2 regions of the Paracidovorax avenae ATCC 19860 genome follow, and region 1 is predicted to be linked to the other one. Evidence: riboswitches for the same ligand, from Rfam matches in the RefSeq annotation. Region 1 holds a riboswitch; the other holds the start of a gene.
What was found. A riboswitch is a leader RNA that binds a small molecule or an ion and turns the genes downstream of it on or off. The one in region 1 is predicted to bind glycine.

Region 1 (8,861 bases):
GCCCGCCACATTGCGCTGGCACAGCTTGCGCACGAGGCGGCGCACGCTGTTGAAGTTGCCATACCCCGTGTCGCCGTCCAGCAGCACGGGCAGATCGGTGCTGTCGGTCATGAATTCCACCACCTCCAGCGTCTGGGTCCAGGACGCCTCGTTGGCATCGCGCACGCCCAGCGAAGCGGAGATCGACAGGCCCGATGCCCAGATCCCCTTGAAGCCGGCCTCCGCCACGATGCGCGCGGACAGTCCGTTGTGCGCCTCCATGAGAAATCCCGTTTGCGGGCCGGAGATGAGGGCACGCAGTTTGGAAGCCAGTACCTCATCGCGACGTTGCAACGCGTTGCGCTCGATTGTCAGAGTCATTTCACCTCCTTCGGCTGTTGGAACCGCTATCCGACCGGCAGACCGCTGCCGCCATGCAGGACGCAGCCCATCCCGCAATGAAACATCAGCTCGGCCCAGCGCCTCGCCAAGTAGTCTCAACCACAAAAGCGTTGCAATAATATTTCAATTTCTTGAAATTCCTCATTACGGAATTTCTCACTATTCATAACGCTAACACTTACCAGAGAAGGGAACTTATCCAAGCTTCCAGACTCGCGCCCTTCAACCCCATAACTTATTGATTTACATATATCCCAAGCGATCTACGTGGAAGTTTCGAGGAGCTTCCGGAAGCACTGACACACCCTGAATACGATAGAAATGACCTAAAAACCCGGTCTACAGACCCGTACTGGAGCCTCCACAATTTCACGACCCAGCAGTAATTTCCTGAACCAGTTCATCTCTTATTGACCTTGCAGATCAGGAAAGCAAGAAAGTTGCGCAATCCCGTGAAGTTCGATGGACCGACCCGGCGCTGGGCAAACAAACCCTGCGCTCGCGCGACCCCGGATCCGGGCGCCGAACACGCGCCGCAGAACCAGCGAACCGGCGGCCCGCCACGGGGATTCCGCACCGCCGCGCTGCGCCATCGGGGCACGCGTGCGAGCCCGCGGGCGACACAGTCGCTAGACTCCCGGGCTCCAGGCAGCGGCCTCCGTCCCTGCACGCGTCTGGTCCATCTCTGCAGGGACGATCACACCGGCGGGCCGCCTTCGGGCCGCCCGTGCACGCCACCGCCCATGGCGCGCCCCGCGCGGCCGGGCGGACAGGAAATTTCGAGCATGAAGCATTCGTTTGGCGCGCCCTGGGGCGCTCTCGCGCTGGCCGTGGCGGCTGTCGTCGCCGGCACCCCGCCGGCCGTCCTGGCCCAGCAGGCCTCCACCCCCAAGTCCGTGGCAGTGACGGCCATCGTCGAGCACCCGGCACTGGACTCGATCCGCGACGGCGTGAAGGCCAGCCTGCAGGCCGCCGGCTACGAAGAGGGCAAGACGCTCAAGTGGCAGTACCAGAGCGCCCAGGGCAACACCGGCACGGCCGCGCAGATCGCGCGCAAGTTCGTGGGTGACCAGCCCGATGCCATCGTGGCCATCGCCACACCCTCCGCGCAGGCCGTGGTGGCCGCCACCAAGAACGTGCCGGTGGTGTTCTCCGCCGTGACCGATCCGGTGGCCGCCAAGCTGGTAGCGAACTGGGAGCCCTCCAAAACCAACGTGACCGGCGTGTCCGACGTGCTCGCGCTCGACAAGCAGATGGAGCTGGTCCGGCAGGTGGTGCCCGGCGCCAAGCGCGTGGGCGTGGTCTACAACCCCGGCGAGGCGAACTCCGCCGTGGTGGTGAAGGAGCTCAAGACCCTGCTGCCCAAGCTGGGCATGACCCTGGTGGAGGCCGCCGCGCCGCGCTCGGTGGACGTGGGCGCCGCCGCGCGCAGCCTCGTGGGCAAGGCCGACGTGATCTACACCGGCACCGACAACAACGTGGTCTCGGCCTACGAGGCGCTGGTGAAGGTGGGCCAGGAGGCCAAGCTGCCGCTGGTGGCCGCGGACACCGACAGCGTGAAGCGCGGCGCCATCGCCGCCTACGGCATCAACTACCGCGACCTGGGCGAGCAGACGGGCCGCATGGTGGTGCGCATCCTCAAGGGCGAGAAGCCCGGCGACATCAAGCCAGAGATCAGCACGAAGATGGAGCTCTTCGTGAACCCCGGTGCCGCCGAGAAACAGGGCGTGAAGCTGTCCGACGCGCTGGTGAAGTCGGCCGCGCAGGTCGTCCGCTGACGCCCGGGGGGCGCACGCGCCCCCTCCCCGCCCTCGCCATCCCCCTGCCCGCGGGCCGCCGCGGCGCGGTGGCGGCGAGGGCGCTTTCCTCCCTCCACGCCGTTTTTACGCCGCGCCATGTCCCTGTTCTCTTTCCTGGGCGCCATCGAGATCGGGCTGATCTTCAGCCTCGTCGCGCTGGGCGTCTTCATCTCGTTCCGCCTGCTGCGCTTTCCCGACCTGACGGTGGACGGCAGTTTCCCGCTGGGCGGCGCCGTCTGCGCCGTGCTGATCGCGGGCGGCCACGGCCCGGCCGTGGCCACGGTGGCCGCGACGGCCGCGGGCGCGGCGGCGGGCCTCGTCACGGGCTGGCTCAACGTGCGCCTGAAGATCATGGACCTGCTCGCCAGCATCCTGATAATGATTGCGCTCTATTCGATCAACCTGCGCATCATGGGCGGGCCCAACGTGCCCCTCATCACCGAGCCCACGCTGTTCACGCAGCTCCAGCCGGGGGGCATGGCCGACTACGTCGCGCGGCCGCTGCTGCTGGCCGTGATGATCGTGGCGGCCAAGCTGTTCATGGACTGGTTCTTCGCCACCGAGAAGGGCCTGGCGATCCGCGCCACGGGCTCGAACGCGCGCATGGCGCGCGCCCAGGGCGTGAACACCGGCGCGATGGTGCTGCTGGGCATGGCGGTATCGAACGCGCTGGTGGCGCTGGCCGGCGCGCTCTTCGCGCAGACCCAGGGCGGCGCCGACATCTCGATGGGCATCGGCACCATCGTGATCGGGCTGGCGGCGGTGATCGTGGGCGAGAGCCTCCTGCCCTCGCGGCGGCTGGCCTGGGCCACGCTGGCGGTGATCGTGGGCGCGATCGTGTACCGCTTCTTCATCGCGGCGGCGCTCAACAGCGATTTCATCGGCCTGAAGGCGCAGGACCTGAACCTCGTCACGGCCGTGCTGGTGACCATCGCGCTGGTGATCCCGCAGCTGCGGCGCAAGCGGGCCTCGCGCCGTTGAAAGGACACGCACCATGCTGAGCGCACAAGACCTGCACATCACCTTCAACCCCGGCACACCGATCGAGACGCGCGCGCTGCGCGGCATGTCACTGGACATCCCGGCCGGGCAGTTCGTCACCGTCATCGGCTCCAACGGGGCCGGCAAATCCACCTTCCTCAACGCCATCTCGGGCGACCTGGGCGTGGACGCGGGCCGCATCGCCATCGACGGCGAGGACGTCACGCGCCTGCCCGTGTGGGAGCGCGCGCCGCGCGTGGCGCGCGTCTTCCAGGACCCCATGGCCGGCACCTGCGAAGACCTCACCATCGAGGAGAACATGGCGCTGGCCCGCCAGCGCGGCGCGGGCCGGGGCCTGCGCGGCGCCGTGAAGGCGACCGACCGCGCCCTCTTCCGCGAGCGGCTCGCCACGCTGGGCCTGGGGCTGGAGAACCGCCTGGCGGACCGCATCGGCCTGCTCTCGGGCGGGCAGCGGCAGGCCGTGAGCCTGCTCATGGCCGCGCTGCAGCCCTCGCGCATCCTGCTGCTGGACGAACACACCGCCGCCCTCGACCCGCGCACGGCCGACTTCGTGCTGCAGCTCACCGCGCGCATCGTGGCCGAGAGCCGGCTCACGGCGATGATGGTCACGCACAGCATGCGGCAGGCGCTGGACGTGGGCGACCGCACGGTGATGCTGCACCAGGGCCAGGTGGTGCTGGACGTGTCGGGCGAGGAGCGCAGCCGCCTGGACGTGCCCGACCTGCTGCGCATGTTCGAGACCGTGCGCGGCGAGAAGCTGGCGGACGACGCGCTGCTGCTCGGCTGAACTCGTCCACCGCCAGATGCTACTTATTTAATAGCGAACAACATAGCAAATACGGCGACATGGAGCATCCCCGGCTCCCAAAAGGCCCGATTCAGTCCGTGCGCAGCGGCAGATCGGCCTTCTTGAGCGTGCGCAGCACGAAGCTGGAGCGGCTGTGGCGAATGCCCTTGATGCGGTAGAGCTTCTCGCGCAGCAGGCGCTCGTAGTCGCGCGTGTCCTTGACCACCACGCGCAGCAGGTAGTCGTAGTCGCCGGAGACGAGGTGCGCCTCGATCACCTCGGGAATGCTCGCGAGCGTTTCGCCGAACTTCTCCAGGGTGTTGTCGGAATGGCTGTCGAGCGTGACCTGCACGAGCACGGTATCGGCCAGGTCGAGCGCCTGGGCGTTGAGGCGCACGGTGTAGCCCTCGATCACGCCGGCCTCTTCCATCTTGCGGATGCGGCCCCAGCACGGCGATGGGCTCAGGCCCACGGCCTGCCCGATTTCCTGCAGGCTCGCGCGCGCGTCGGCCTGCAGGACGGCCAGGATTCTTCGGTCGATGCGGTCCATGGATGCATTGTGCGCGTGGCCGCGCGGCGGCAGAAGAATTTTCTGCAGCAGCGCCCATTCCCCGCAAATTCAAAAAATCCATCGGCGCCCCGCCCCGCATACTTTCCGCCACGGGACGCCCTTACCCGGGCGCACGCAACGGGCAAGGCCCCGGCCGGTTACCGCCGGCCGGGGTGCTTGGCACCAGGATCGGAAAACATCCGCGCGAACGACCCCGCCCCCCGCGCGCTGCCGTTAGAATCCGCCCCGTCAGGAGAGAGCGCCGCGCCCGCAACGGGCCGCCGGCGCCGCCGAAGGCGCAGGGGATTCCCGAACGCTCAGGCAAAAGGACTGGCAAGGCGCCCGCAGGGATGCGGGCGTTCCCCCGGCTGGAGAGAGGCCCGCCCCGTGCGGGTCCACCGAAGGAGCAAGCCCCACCCGGGCGCCGCGATGTCCGCGAGCGCCCAGGCGGCGTGAATCTCTCAGGTAAAGCGGACAGCGGGCAGATCGCGTGGCGCACCGATGGCGCCGCGCGTGCCCCATTGCCCTTGCCCGAAAGCCCGCCCATGTCCGCCGACGCCTCCCCCTCCGCCCTGCTTTCCACGCCCCTGCACGCGCTGCATCTCGAACTCGGCGCCCGCATGGTGCCCTTCGCGGGCTATTCCATGCCCGTGCAGTACCCCGCCGGCCTGATGGCCGAGCACCTGCACACGCGGCAGGCCGCCGGGCTGTTCGACGTCTCGCACATGGGCCAGCTGCGCCTCGTGGGCGCCGACGCCGCCGCCGCGTTCGAGACCCTGGTGCCCGTGGACGTGATCGGCCTCGGCGTCGGAAAACAACGCTACGGCCTGTTGCTGAACGACGCGGGCGGCATCATCGACGACCTGATGTTCGTGAACCGGGGCGACGACCTGTTCGTGATCGTCAACGGCGCCTGCAAGGCCGGCGACATCGCCCACATCCAGGCGCGCATCGGCCACCGCTGCGAGGTGGTGCCGATGCCCGAGCAGGCCCTGCTGGCGCTGCAGGGCCCGCAGGCCGCCGCGGCGCTGGCACGCCTCGCGCCCGCCACCGCCGCGCTGGTGTTCATGACCGGCGGGCGCTTCGAGATCGCCGGCTGCGACTGCTTCGTGACCCGCAGCGGCTACACGGGCGAGGACGGTTTCGAGATCTCCGTGCCCGCCTCCCAGGCCGAGGCGCTGGCCCGCGCGCTGCTGGCCCAGCCCGAGGTGAAGCCCATCGGCCTGGGCGCGCGCAATTCCCTCAGGCTCGAAGCGGGCCTGTGCCTCTACGGCAACGACATCGACACCACCACCACACCGCCCGAGGCCGCGCTGAACTGGGCCATCCAGAAGGTGCGCCGCACGGGCGGCGCGCGCGCGGGGGGCTTTCCCGGCGCGGACCAGGTGCTGGCGCAGATCGACGACCCGGCCCGGCTCGCGCGCCGCCGCGTGGGCCTCGTCGCCCGCGAGCGCGTGCCGGTGCGCGAGCACACGGCCCTGCAGAGCCCCGAGGGCGCGGCCATCGGCGAGGTGACCAGCGGCCTGCTGGGCCCGAGCGTGAACCAGCCCATCGCGATGGGCTACGTCGCCCCGGCGTTCGCCGAACTCGGCACCGTGGTGCACGCCATCGTGCGCGGCAAGGCCGTGCCGATGGAAGTGTGCGCCCTGCCCTTCCTGCCGCCGCGCTACCACCGCGGCTGAAAAAGGCCGCGGCCCGCGGCTACAGTCGCCATTCCCTGCCGAGGGATTTCTTTTCTTCCCTGTTTTCGTCCGCCCCGGCGGACACCCACTTTCTCATCCAGGAGCCCCCATGACCATCCAGTATTCCCGCGACCACGAGTGGATCAACGCCGCCGATGCCGGCGCCGCCGTCGTCGGCATCACCGTCCATGCGCAGGACGCGCTGGGCGACGTGGTGTTCGTCGATCTGCCCGAGGTGGGCAAGACCTTCGCGCAGGGCGAGGTGGCCGGCGTCGTCGAATCGGTGAAGGCCGCCGCCGACGTGTACATGCCCGTGTCCGGCGAGATCGTGGAGGTGAACGAGGAGCTGCGCGCCGACCCCGCGCTCGCCAACTCCGACCCGCTGGGCGCGGGCTGGTTCTTCAAGGTGCGCCTCTCCGATCCGTCGCAGCTCGCATCGCTGATGGACGAGACGACCTACACCGAGTTCGCCAAGAACAGCTGAGCCCCGCGCCGGTGCGCGGCGCTCCGCCCGACGCCGCGCACCCTTTTCCTTTTTCCTTTTTCCTTTCCCTTCCCCGCCCGCTGAACGGGACCCTCCCCATGCCGACGCCCACCTTCCCGCCGCTTGGCGCGCTTGAAAACGCCGCCGAATTCCAGCCCCGCCACATCGGCATCGATGCCGCGGACGAACAGCGCATGCTCTCGGCCATCGGCGAGGCCTCGCGCGCGGCGCTGGTGGAGAGCATCGTGCCGCGCTCCATCGCCCGCACTGCGCCGATGGAGTTGCCGCCCGCCACGACCGAGGCGGTGGCGCTCGCGGAACTCAAGGCCATCGCCTCGAAGAACCGCGTGCTGCGCAGCTTCATCGGCCAGGGTTACTACGGCACGCACACGCCGGGCGTGATCCTGCGCAACATCCTGGAAAACCCCGCCTGGTACACCGCCTACACGCCCTACCAGGCCGAGATCTCGCAGGGCCGCATGGAGGCCCTGGTCAACTTCCAGACGATGGTGTGCGACCTCACGGGCATGCCCATCGCCAACGCCTCGATGCTGGACGAAGCCACGGCCGCGGCCGAGGCCATGACACTCGCCAAGCGCTCCGTCAAGTCGAAGAGCCAGACGCTCGTCGTCTCGGGCGACACGCATCCGCAGACCATCGAGGTGATCCGCACGCGTGCCGAACCCCTGGGCATCACGGTGGTGGTGGCGGACTCCGAGGCCGAATGGAACGCCGCGATCGAGGGCGACTTCTTCGCCGCCGTGATCCAGTACCCTGCCAGCAGCGGCTGGCTCGCCGACTGGAGCGCCGACGTGGAGAAGATCCACGCGAAGCAGGCTGCCGCGATCGTGTGCGCCGATCTGCTGGCGCTCACGCTGCTGGTGCCGCCCGGCGAATGGGGCGCGGACATCGTCGTGGGCAGCACGCAGCGCTTCGGCATGCCGATGGGCGCGGGTGGCCCGCATGCCGCCTTCATGGCCTGCCGCGACGACTTCAAGCGCTCGCTGCCCGGCCGCCTCGTGGGCGTGAGCGTGGACGCGCACGGCCAGCCGGCCTACCGCCTCGCGCTGCAGACGCGCGAGCAGCACATCCGCCGCGAGAAGGCCACCTCCAACATCTGCACGGCGCAGGTGCTGCCGGCGGTGATCGCCAGCATGTATGCCGTCTACCACGGGCCCGAAGGCCTCAAGCGCATCGCACAGCGCGTGGCGAGCTTCACGGCCATCCTGGCCAAGGGCCTCGTGGCGCTCGGCCATACCGCGCACCACCACGAGTCGGCCTTCGACACGCTGTGCCTGCACACGAAAGAGCAGACCGGCGCGCTGCTGGCGCGCGCCGTGGAGCGCGGCGCCAACCTGCGCGTGGCCTGGAACGACTACCTCTGCATCTCGCTCGACGAAACCACGACCCGGGCCGACATCGAACTGCTCTGGTCGATCTTCGCCACCGACGGGCAGGCCCTGCCCCGCATCGAGGATTTCGCGGATGGCGTGAACCCGCTGATCCCTGCAGAACTGCTTCGCAAGAGCGCCTTCCTCACGCACCCGGTGTTCAACACCCACCATTCCGAGACGGGCATGCTGCGCTACATCCGCCAGCTCTCGGACAAGGACCTGGCGCTCGACCGCAGCATGATCCCGCTGGGCAGCTGCACCATGAAGCTGAACGCCACGAGCGAGATGATCCCGATCACCTGGCCGGAATTCGCGCAGGTGCACCCGTTCGCGCCCGCCGACCAGCTGGAAGGCTACCGCCAGCTCGACGAGCAACTGCGCGCCTGGCTCTGCCAGGCCACGGGCTACGCCGGCATCAGCCTGCAGCCCAACGCCGGGTCGCAGGGCGAATACGCGGGCCTGCTGGCCATCCGTGCCTACCATGCGGCGCAGGGCCAGGGCCACCGCAACATCTGCCTGATCCCGAGCAGCGCGCACGGCACCAACCCGGCCAGCGCCCAGATGGTGGGCATGCAGGTGGTGGTGACGGCCTGCGATGCGAACGGCAACGTCGACATGGACGACCTGCGCGCCAAGTGCGAGCAGCATGCCGAGAAGCTCGCCTGCGTGATGATCACCTACCCCAGCACGCACGGCGTGTTCGAGACGCAGGTGAAGGAACTCTGCCAGCTCGTGCACCGCCACGGCGGCCGCGTGTACGTGGACGGCGCCAACATGAACGC
Region 2 (8,861 bases), 2.7 Mb from region 1:
TCACCTTCCGTGCGTGGTTCGAGGCCCAGTGGGGCGACGACGCCTGGGCCGCGCTCGACAAGATCCCGCGGCTGCAGTGGATGGACTACCTGCGCTGGTACCGGCGCGTCACCCGGGCCGACGTGCGCAACGGCCATGCGGTCACCGCCGTGCGGCCGCGCGGCGACGGGCTGGTGGAGGTGGACGTGCAGGCGCAGGGCCAGGCCACGACCTGGTTCGCGCGCCGCGTGGTGCTGGCCACCGGCCGCGACGGCCTGGGCGGGCCGCAGATCCCGGCTTTCATGCAGGGGGTCGGCCGCGGCCGCTGGGCGCATTCGTCCGATGTGCTGGACTACGCCACGCTGCGCGGCCTGCGCGTGGGCGTGGTGGGCGCCGGCTCGTCGGCCATGGACAGCGCCGCCACGGCGCTGGAATCCGGTGCCGCCAGCGTGGACCTGCTGGTGCGCCGCCCCGACCTGCCCCGCATCAACAAGTCCAAGGGCTCGGGCGTGCCCGGCCTCACGCACGGCCACCACGACCTGCCGGACGCCTGGAAGTGGCGCATCCGCCACTACATCAACACCACGCAGGTGCCGCCGCCGCACGGCAGCACGCTGCGCGTCTCGCGCCACCCCAACGCCTTCTTCCACTTGGGCTGCCCGGTGCAGGGCGTGCGGGAGAACCCGGCCGACGGCGCGCTGCATGTCGCCACGCCGCACGGCACCTTCGCCTTCGACTTCCTGATCGTCTCGACCGGTTTCGCCATCGACTGGGCGCAGAAGCCCGAGTTCGCGGCCATCGCTCCCCACGTGCGCACCTGGGGCACGCGCTACACCCCGCCGCCGGGCGACGAAGACCAGGAACTGGCCGACTCGCCCGACCTGGGCCCCGTGTTCGAGTTCCGGGAGAAGTTGCCCGGTGACTGCCCCGGCCTGGAGCGCGTGCACTGCTTCTGCTATCCAGCCGCGCTGTCGCACGGCACCGTCTCGGGCGACATCCCTGCCATCAGCGACGGCGCGCGCCGGCTGGCCACCGGCCTTGCCAGCCTGTTCTACCGCGAGGATGTGGATTACCACTTCGGCGTGCTGCAGGCCTATGCCGAGCCCGAACTGCTGGGCGACGAATGGACGCCCGCGGACACCGCCCGGCGCGTCCTGCCCGGCTGACCTGCCGCCCCCGCCCTCTCTTCCTGCCCACTGCAACGGATTGCCAATGACCGACACCGCCGCTACCACCACCGCATCCCGCGACACCATCGACCACATCGCCGGCCTCGTGCCCGGCAGCGCGGCCCATGCCGTGCGCCACCAGCGCGACAAGGTCGCCACGGCCACGCAGGGCTGCGAAGACGCCCTCTTCGGCCCCGGCCTGCCCGGCGGCCTCACGCAGGCCGAGCGCCTGGCCGTGGCGCACGACATCGCCCGCGTGAGCGGCCTGCCCGCGCTGGCGGCGCACTACCGCGCGGCCCTCCAGCCCCTGCATCCCCCGCCGGCCGTGCAGGCGCTCGTCGATGCGCCCGACGCCGCGATCGCGGACGCCCGCCTGCAGGCCATCGTGCATTTCGCGCGCACGCTCGCCACGCACCCCGCCGAAAGCGACCAGGCCGCCCTGCAGGCCCTGCCCGCCGCGGGCCTCCCGGTGCCGGACACGGTGCTGCTCGCCCAGCTGATCGGCTTCGTCACCTACCAGTTGCGCGTGGTGGCCGGCGTGGCCGCGCTGGCGCAACTGGGCGAGACAGGCGCCGCGCCGGCCGCTACCGCAGCGCAACCGGCGGACGCCGCCCCCTTCGTCCATCCCGCCAACCTGCCCGCGCCCGGCGAGCCGCTGCGCGTGAACGGCTACACCAGCGAAACGCTGGACTGGAAAGCCTGGCTGCCCGTGCTCGATCCCGCCACGGCCACCCCCGAGCAGAACGCAGTGCTCGACCTCAGCCATCCCAAGGCCCGCACGTCGGACTTCTACCTGCTGCTGGCGCACCAGCCCCGCGTGCTGTCCGAGCGCTCGCAGGCCTTCAACGCCATCATGTACGCGCCGGGCGGCCTCGCCCGCGCCGAGCGCGAAGTCGCCAGCACCGTGGTCTCGCGCGTGAACGGCTGCGTGTACTGCGCCTCCGTGCACGCCCAGCGCTTCGAGCAACTGGCCAAGCGCAACGACGTGATGGCGCAGATCTTCCAGGAACCCGACACCGCCGGCACCAATGCGCGCGAACGCGCCATCGTGCAGGCCAGCGCCGCGCTCACGCGCACGCCCGGCACGTTCGGCGCGCAGCACCTGCAGCCGCTGCGCGACGCCGGCCTGTCCGACCTCGAGATCCTGGACGCTCTGCACGCCGCCGCCCTGTTCGCCTGGGCCAACCGGCTGATGCTGAACCTGGGCGAAGCCGTCTTCCCGCAGGCCGGCTGAACCCGCGGCCGCGCCGGACGCTATGCGCGGCGCGGTTTCGCTGCTACGATCCGCCCCGCAGGAGAGCGAACGGCCCGGCCCGGCTGGCGTTCCACCGAAGGCGCAAACTCCCATACACGCTCAGGTACCGTACTGCACACCATCGAATGCCGTCTGGAGAGCCGCCACAGCCTGTGGCGCACCGAAGGAGCAAGCCCTGCGCCGTGTTGGCCGCGGGGTGAATCTCTCAGGTACCAAGGACAGGGGGAGCGGCAGCCGGGCCACGCGCCTGCTGCACGCTATCGACCCATAGCTGCCTGCACGCGCACGCCCGGCGCTTCACCCTCGAAAGGTTTGAAGATGCGCGTGATCGTCCTCGGCGCCGGCTTGCTCGGCACCACCTCCGCCTATTTCCTCCAGCAGCTCGGCCACGAAGTGACCGTGATCGACCGCCAGGCCACGCCCGGCGCGGAAACCAGCTTCGCCAACGGCGGCCAGATCTCAGTGAGCCACGCCGAGCCGTGGGCCAACCCGGGTGCCCCGCTCAAGCTGCTGCAATGGCTGGGCCGGGAAGATGCGCCGCTGCTCTTCCGCCTGCGCTCCGACATGCGCCAGTGGCTCTGGGGCCTGCAGTTCCTGCGCGAATGCACGCCGGCGCGCACGCGCCACAACATCGAGCAGATCGTGCGCCTGGGCACCTACAGCCGCGAAACGCTGCAGCAGCTGCGCCGCGACACCGGCATCCAGTACGACCAGCGAGCGCAGGGCATCCTGCACTTCTACACCAGCCGCAAGGAATTCGACGGAGCGCTCGCACCGGCCGAGCAGATGCGCCAGCTCGGCTGCGAACGCCGCGTGGTGAGCGCCGACGAGGCCGTGCGCATCGAACCGGCCCTGGCTTCCATCCGCTCCCAGCTGGCGGGCGCCACCTACACCGATGCCGACGAATCCGGCGACGCCAATGCCTTCACGCGCGCGCTGGCCCAGCGGGCCGAACAGGCCGGCGTGCGCTTTCGCATGGGCTGCCACATCACGGCGCTGCGCACTGCGGCCGGGGCCATCGACCACGTGGAGATCACCGACGCGGAAGGCCGCTTCGAGCGCGTGCGCGGCGATGCCTACGTGCTGGCCATGGGCTCGTTCAGCCCGCTGCTGGCCGAGCCGCTGGGCCTGCGCCTGCCCATCTATCCGGCCAAGGGCTATTCGGTGACGCTGCCCGTGCGCGATGCCTCCGCCGCCTACGAGGTCAGCCTGACGGACGACGAATACAAGCTGGTCTTCTCGCGTTACACCCGCGCGGCCCGGGACGGCCAGCCGGCGCGCGACGTGATGCGCATCGCCGGCACCGCGGAACTCAACGGCTACGGCCGCGACCTCCACCCGGTGCGCTGCGAGGCCATCGTGAAGCGCGTGGAGCAATTGTTCCCCGGCGCGGGCGACACCTCGCAGGCACAGTTCTGGTCGGGCCTGCGCCCGGCCACGCCGAGCAACGTGCCGCTCATCGGCCGCACGAAGCTGCCCAACCTGTTCCTCAACACCGGCCACGGCACGCTGGGCTGGACGCATGCCTGCGGCTCGGGCCGCGCCATCGCCAGCATCGTGAGCGGGATCGTGCCCGAGGTGGATTTCGCCTTCACGGGCATGCCGCGGGGCCGCACCGCCGTACCGGCGCTGGCCTGAGCACCCGGGCGCGGCCTAAGCTTCGCCCGGGCCCGCGCAGGTGAACACGGTCAGCACGCCGGTGTAGCCGTAGAGCCGGTGGTGGGCGATCTCTCCGCCCGCGAAGAACCCCACCAGCGGCACGTCGCCCAGGGCGTGCCGCACGATCTGCATTTCGGCGCCGGGCCCGCCGAAGTGCGGCCCGCCCCGGCCCGAGCAGCTCACGTAGATGGCTCCCATGATCGTGCGCTCGGGCATGCCCCCGGTGGCATGGTCCAGCGCGCGCATCAGCGCCGCGCGTTCGCCCGCATGCGACGGCGGCGGGGCGGCCGCGGGCTCCTGCGGCTCCGGCGCCAGCTCCTCGCGGATCTCGGCGCAGATGCGCATCAGGTCGGCGCGCGCCGCCGCCACGTTGCGCTGGCAGAACGCGAGCCGCATGCCCTCCTCCACCTTGTCGGCGAGCGCCACGCCATGCCGCATCGGATCCAGCCCGACGAGATGCCGCACGCGCACGTCCGTGCCGAAATGGCCCGTGCGCCCCATGGGCTGCGAGCCCTCGTCCACCAGGCCCGCCAGCGTCGCGTGCAGGGCGCGCAGCGCGGGCTGTGGATCGCCTTCCAGGGTGATGCCCAGCGTGCCCAGCAGCACGTCCAGCGCGGGCTCGCCGTCGAGCGCGAGCACCACGTTGTCCTGCGCGCGCGTGATCTGCGCGAACGGGCCGACCGGCTGGCATCCCTGGGTCACGCGCGACAGCATGCCCACGCCGCTGCCGAACGCCACGCCCGACAGACCGCCGCCGAACACGCCCCGCGCCGCGCCCTGGCCCGCGATGTTGCCGTTGCCGCCCACCGCGAACTGCACGCTGCGCCCGCGGCTCGCCGCGATGCCGCCGAACAGGTAGCCCGACTCGGTGCGGTCCGACATCTCCGCGATCAGTTCGGCGAGGTCCGGCGTATCGCCATCGGCATGCACCAGCGCCGTGTGCGGCACGAAGCCGCCCGCGGAAGCACCGCCGCGCGACAGCGGCGCCACGCCCGAGAACACGCGGTACTGGTCCTGCGGCAGGTCCAGCAGCATCACCGACAGGGCCGGCTCGTCGAAATACTCGGCATTGTTCGCCGCCACGCCCACGCCCACCGTGCCGCTCCAGTCGGTCACCTCCGGGAGTTCGGCCGCGAGCACATCGAGCAGCGCCTCCGCGTCCTCCGCGTAGTGGTCCGTGATGTAGAGCACGCCGAGCGTGGGCGCGCTGGCGTAGTGCGGCAAGGCCATCTGCGCGCGCAGCTGCGCCAGCACCAGCGCGGCGGCCATGCGCCATTGCGGGTGGGTGGCATGGCCGTTGGGAAAGAGTTTCATGGTCGGAAGCATCGGTGGACCGCGGTCGCAGATGGCGGCCGCGCCCGTCAGGAACGGCCCTTCGGCCCGGGCTGGGGACTGGCGGTGCGGCGTGCGCCCGCAGGCAGCGCCCCTGCCGGGGCCTTCGCGGGAGAGGCCTTCGTGGAAGAGGCCCTGGCGGCGGCGCGCGGCGCAGGGGCCGCCGCGGAAGGCGGGCGCTTCGCACTGCGGGCCGCCCCGCCGCCGTCCTGGCCCTTGCCTGCGGCGCGCGTGCCCGCGGTGCCGGCCTCCGTAGCCTGGCGCGCGGCATCCTGCATGCCCTGCATGCCTTGCGCGGCGAACTGCGTCGCCATGTCGGTGGCCGTCTTGAGCGCCTCCGCCGCCATGCCGCGCGTGGCGTCCATCGCGGGCAGCTTGGAGACATCGCTCATCGCATTGGCGGCGATCTGCTGGAACTGGCCCGTGAGCGCGGACCACCATTGCATCGGGTCCACCACGCCCGGCGCGGCGGCAGGCGGTTCGGTGCCGGTGTCGCCGGCAGACTCGTGTCCCGATGCCGCCGGAGCCTGTGCGGCCGGCTCCGGAGCGGGTGCCGGCTCGGGCGGCGCGGCACGGGGTGCCCGTGCGAAGGGATCGGGGCGTGGCGCCGCAGGCGCGGGCCCTTGCGAGGACGGCGCCGCCTGCGGCGTGAACGCCTTCGCGATGTCGCCCATCGCCACGTTCATGCCCTGCAGCGTGGACAGCGTCATCTTCTGCACTTCCAGTGCCTGCACGGTCGCCGTGAGCGCGCGGGAATTCTGGTCCAGCCAGAACTGCACCGCCTTCAGTTCGCTGATGCGTTTTTCCAGCTCTTCCACGCTGATCGTGGGCGCTACCCAGCCCGAGAGCGGCGGCATCTGCGGCATGCCCGCCGCAGCGCCCTTGGCGAGGTTCTGCAGGAAATCGAAGCCCGGCACGAACCGCCCGAAACCGAAGGGGGAGGTGTCGCTGCCGGCGGAATTGCTGTCGTTGCTGCTCATGGCCTGGGCTCCTTGCGTGGGGCGGAACATACCGCTGCGTTGCGCCGGGGCACCGGCGCCGTGGGTGGCAGCTTAACGCGATTGCGCGGCTCCACCAACGCGGCCAGCCCCTGCATCCACGCAACCATTACAGGCTTTTCGCACGCGCCGCACACGTGTCCGAAGGCTCCGGATGCGAGGCTGCGCGCACCTTGCAGCCGCAAAAGCGCGTGCAACCCGCGCCACAGGCGGGCAAACGCCATAGAATCCGCCGACCAGCCCGTCTGGAATCCTCAATACGTCAACACGAGAAAACCAACCATGGCAACTGCAAAGAAAGCCGCATCCGCCCCGGCAAAGAAGGCGGCCGCTCCCGCGGTGAAGAAGGCCGCGGCACCCGCGAAGAAGGCTGCTCCCGCGAAGAAGGCCGCTGCCCCCAAGGCAGCACCTGCCGCGAAGGCCGCGCCCGCAGCGCTCAAGCCCCTGAAGGCCACGTTCACCAAGACCTCGCTGATCGCGCACCTGGCCGAGCAGGCCGGCGTGGAGCCGAAGGCCGCCAAGGCCGTGATGGCCGCGCTGGAAGCCACGATCCTGGGTTCGGTGCACAAGAAGGGCTCCGGCGAATTCACGCTGCCCGGCCTGATGAAGATCGGCCTGCAGCAAGTGCCCGCCAAGAAGAAGCGCTTCGGCAAGGACCCGTTCACGGGCGAAGAGCGCTGGTTCCCCGCCAAGCCCGCATCGGTCAAGATCAAGACCCGCGCGCTGAAGAAGCTCAAGGACGCCACGGTCTGAGACCGCGCTCCCCGAGCATGAAAAAAGCCGGCGCATGCCGGCTTTTTTCATGGGGCCGCCGCAGCGATCACCCGCCCGCCGGGTCCAGGTACATCTGCGCCAGCCGCGCCCGCTCCGCGGGGCCGACGCCCAGGCGCGCCGCCAGGTAACGGTCGAGCCCGCCATGGTCCCGGTCCACCGCATCCAGCGCGGCATGCAGGAACTCCTCCTGCACGCGCCAGAGCACATTCATCACCTCCGCCGGCGCGGTGCCCGTGAAATGGGCCGGCGGCTGGTAGAGGCTGTTGGTGAGCAGGTAGTCCTGCATCACCACGTCGCGCGGCACGCCGAGCGCGAGCAGGATCAGCGCCGCGGCGAAGCCCGTCCGGTCCTTGCCCGCGGTGCAGTGGAAGACCAGCGGTGCGTCGCTCTGCAGCAGGTGCCCGAACAGCGCGGCGAACTGCTCCGCGTTGTCGGATACGAAGGCGCGGTACGTGTCCTGCATCAGCTCGACGGCGATGGCGGGCGTGATCTGCCGGTTGGCCAGCGCCATGTCCTTGGCGCGCTGCACCACGGTCGGCTCGATCGGCAGCGGGTGGTAGGCCACGCCGGGCAGGACGTAGGCCAGCGCGGCGCTCTCGGCCTCGCCGCGGAAGTCGATCGCGCGCGACAGCCCCAGCGGCGCCAGCGTCTCGGCATCCTGCCCGGTGAGCCACGCCAGGTGGTCGGAGCGGAACAGCCGGCGCCAGCGCACCGGGCGCCCGTCCTGCCCGGCATAGCCGCCCAGGTCACGGAAATTGGTGGCGCCCGCCAGGGGCAATGAACGCGAGAAAGAAGCCATGCCGGCACTGTAGCGAAAGCGCCCGCGACTTCAAATCACCTGCGCGTCCCCCGCGCGGCGTTTTGCAGCGCCGCCATGTCGCTGCCGCACAGGCCGGCATGGGCGGCGCGCTCCAGCGCATAGGCCGACAGGCGCTCGCTCGGCTCGCGCAGCGCGCAGTGCAACGCGCCCACAGAATGCAGCGCGCGCTGCAGTGCCACGCCCACCTCCACCGACGCGGCTGCGTAGCGCGCCAGCGGCTCGAACACGTCCTCCACCATGCCGGCCTCGCGCAGCGCGGGCGCGCTCACGCGGTCGCAGGCCGGCGCCTCGACTGCGGCGGCATCGGCCTCGCGGTCGGCCGCCTGCTGGCGGTGCGCCCAGTGGGCCAGCGTGCGCACGCCCGCGCCCATCACGTCCATCGCGGTGCCGGGGTCGTTGATGGAGGCCGACATGGCCCGCGCCGCCACCTCGCCCATCACCACGAAGCCGTAGCGCGGATCGTGGTCAAAGCTGCGGCCGTGGCCGATCAGCACCGCCTTGAGGATGGCCGCACGCGCCGCATCGTCGATGGACCGGTCGCTGCTGACCAGCACGGTGTCGGGCGCCACGAATGCGCCCGGCAGCACGTGCAGGTGCAGGTGGCCGTCCAGCGCCTCGGCCCGGGCCTGCAGCAGGTCCATGGCCACGTGCTGCACGAAGCCGGTCGCGTCGCTGCGCACGGCATGGGCGCCGCGCTCGCCCGGCCGCTGGGGGCGCCCGCCCAGGAAGGGCCTGGCCAGGCGCTGGTCGATGGCCTTGCGGGTGGCGTCCTCCAGGCGCCGGATGGTTTCGCCCAGCCGGCCCAGTACCGAGAGATAGTCGATCCAGCGCAGCAGCACCACCACCACGCCCAGCAGGATCAGCAGCGTGAAACC

Region 2: another riboswitch for glycine. It lies ahead of ACAV_RS21880 (D-amino acid dehydrogenase); the one in region 1 lies ahead of gcvT (glycine cleavage system aminomethyltransferase GcvT).

Annotation. Positions count from the first base shown of each region.
Region 1 is NC_015138.1:2,360,485-2,369,345, reverse strand. Features, by position in the region: partial or broken gene aepX (phosphoenolpyruvate mutase) at 1-360, opposite strand, end outside; gene ACAV_RS10475 (ABC transporter substrate-binding protein) at 1,167-2,159, shown strand; gene ACAV_RS10470 (ABC transporter permease) at 2,277-3,161, shown strand; gene ACAV_RS10465 (ABC transporter ATP-binding protein) at 3,175-3,969, shown strand; gene ACAV_RS10460 (Lrp/AsnC family transcriptional regulator) at 4,061-4,519, opposite strand; glycine riboswitch at 4,760-4,858, shown strand; glycine riboswitch at 4,878-5,007, shown strand; gene gcvT (glycine cleavage system aminomethyltransferase GcvT) at 5,065-6,201, shown strand; gene gcvH (glycine cleavage system protein GcvH) at 6,311-6,685, shown strand; gene gcvP (aminomethyl-transferring glycine dehydrogenase) at 6,784-8,861, shown strand, end outside.
Region 2 is NC_015138.1:5,034,144-5,043,004, forward strand. Features, by position in the region: gene ACAV_RS21870 (SidA/IucD/PvdA family monooxygenase) at 1-1,145, shown strand, start outside; gene ACAV_RS24265 (CMD domain-containing protein) at 1,192-2,382, shown strand; glycine riboswitch at 2,526-2,635, shown strand; gene ACAV_RS21880 (D-amino acid dehydrogenase) at 2,722-4,041, shown strand; gene ACAV_RS21885 (FIST signal transduction protein) at 4,057-5,376, opposite strand; gene ACAV_RS21890 (PhaM family polyhydroxyalkanoate granule multifunctional regulatory protein) at 5,424-6,374, opposite strand; gene ACAV_RS21895 (HU family DNA-binding protein) at 6,675-7,145, shown strand; gene ACAV_RS21900 (tyrosine-protein phosphatase) at 7,213-7,965, opposite strand; gene ACAV_RS21905 (DUF2254 domain-containing protein) at 8,001-8,861, opposite strand, start outside.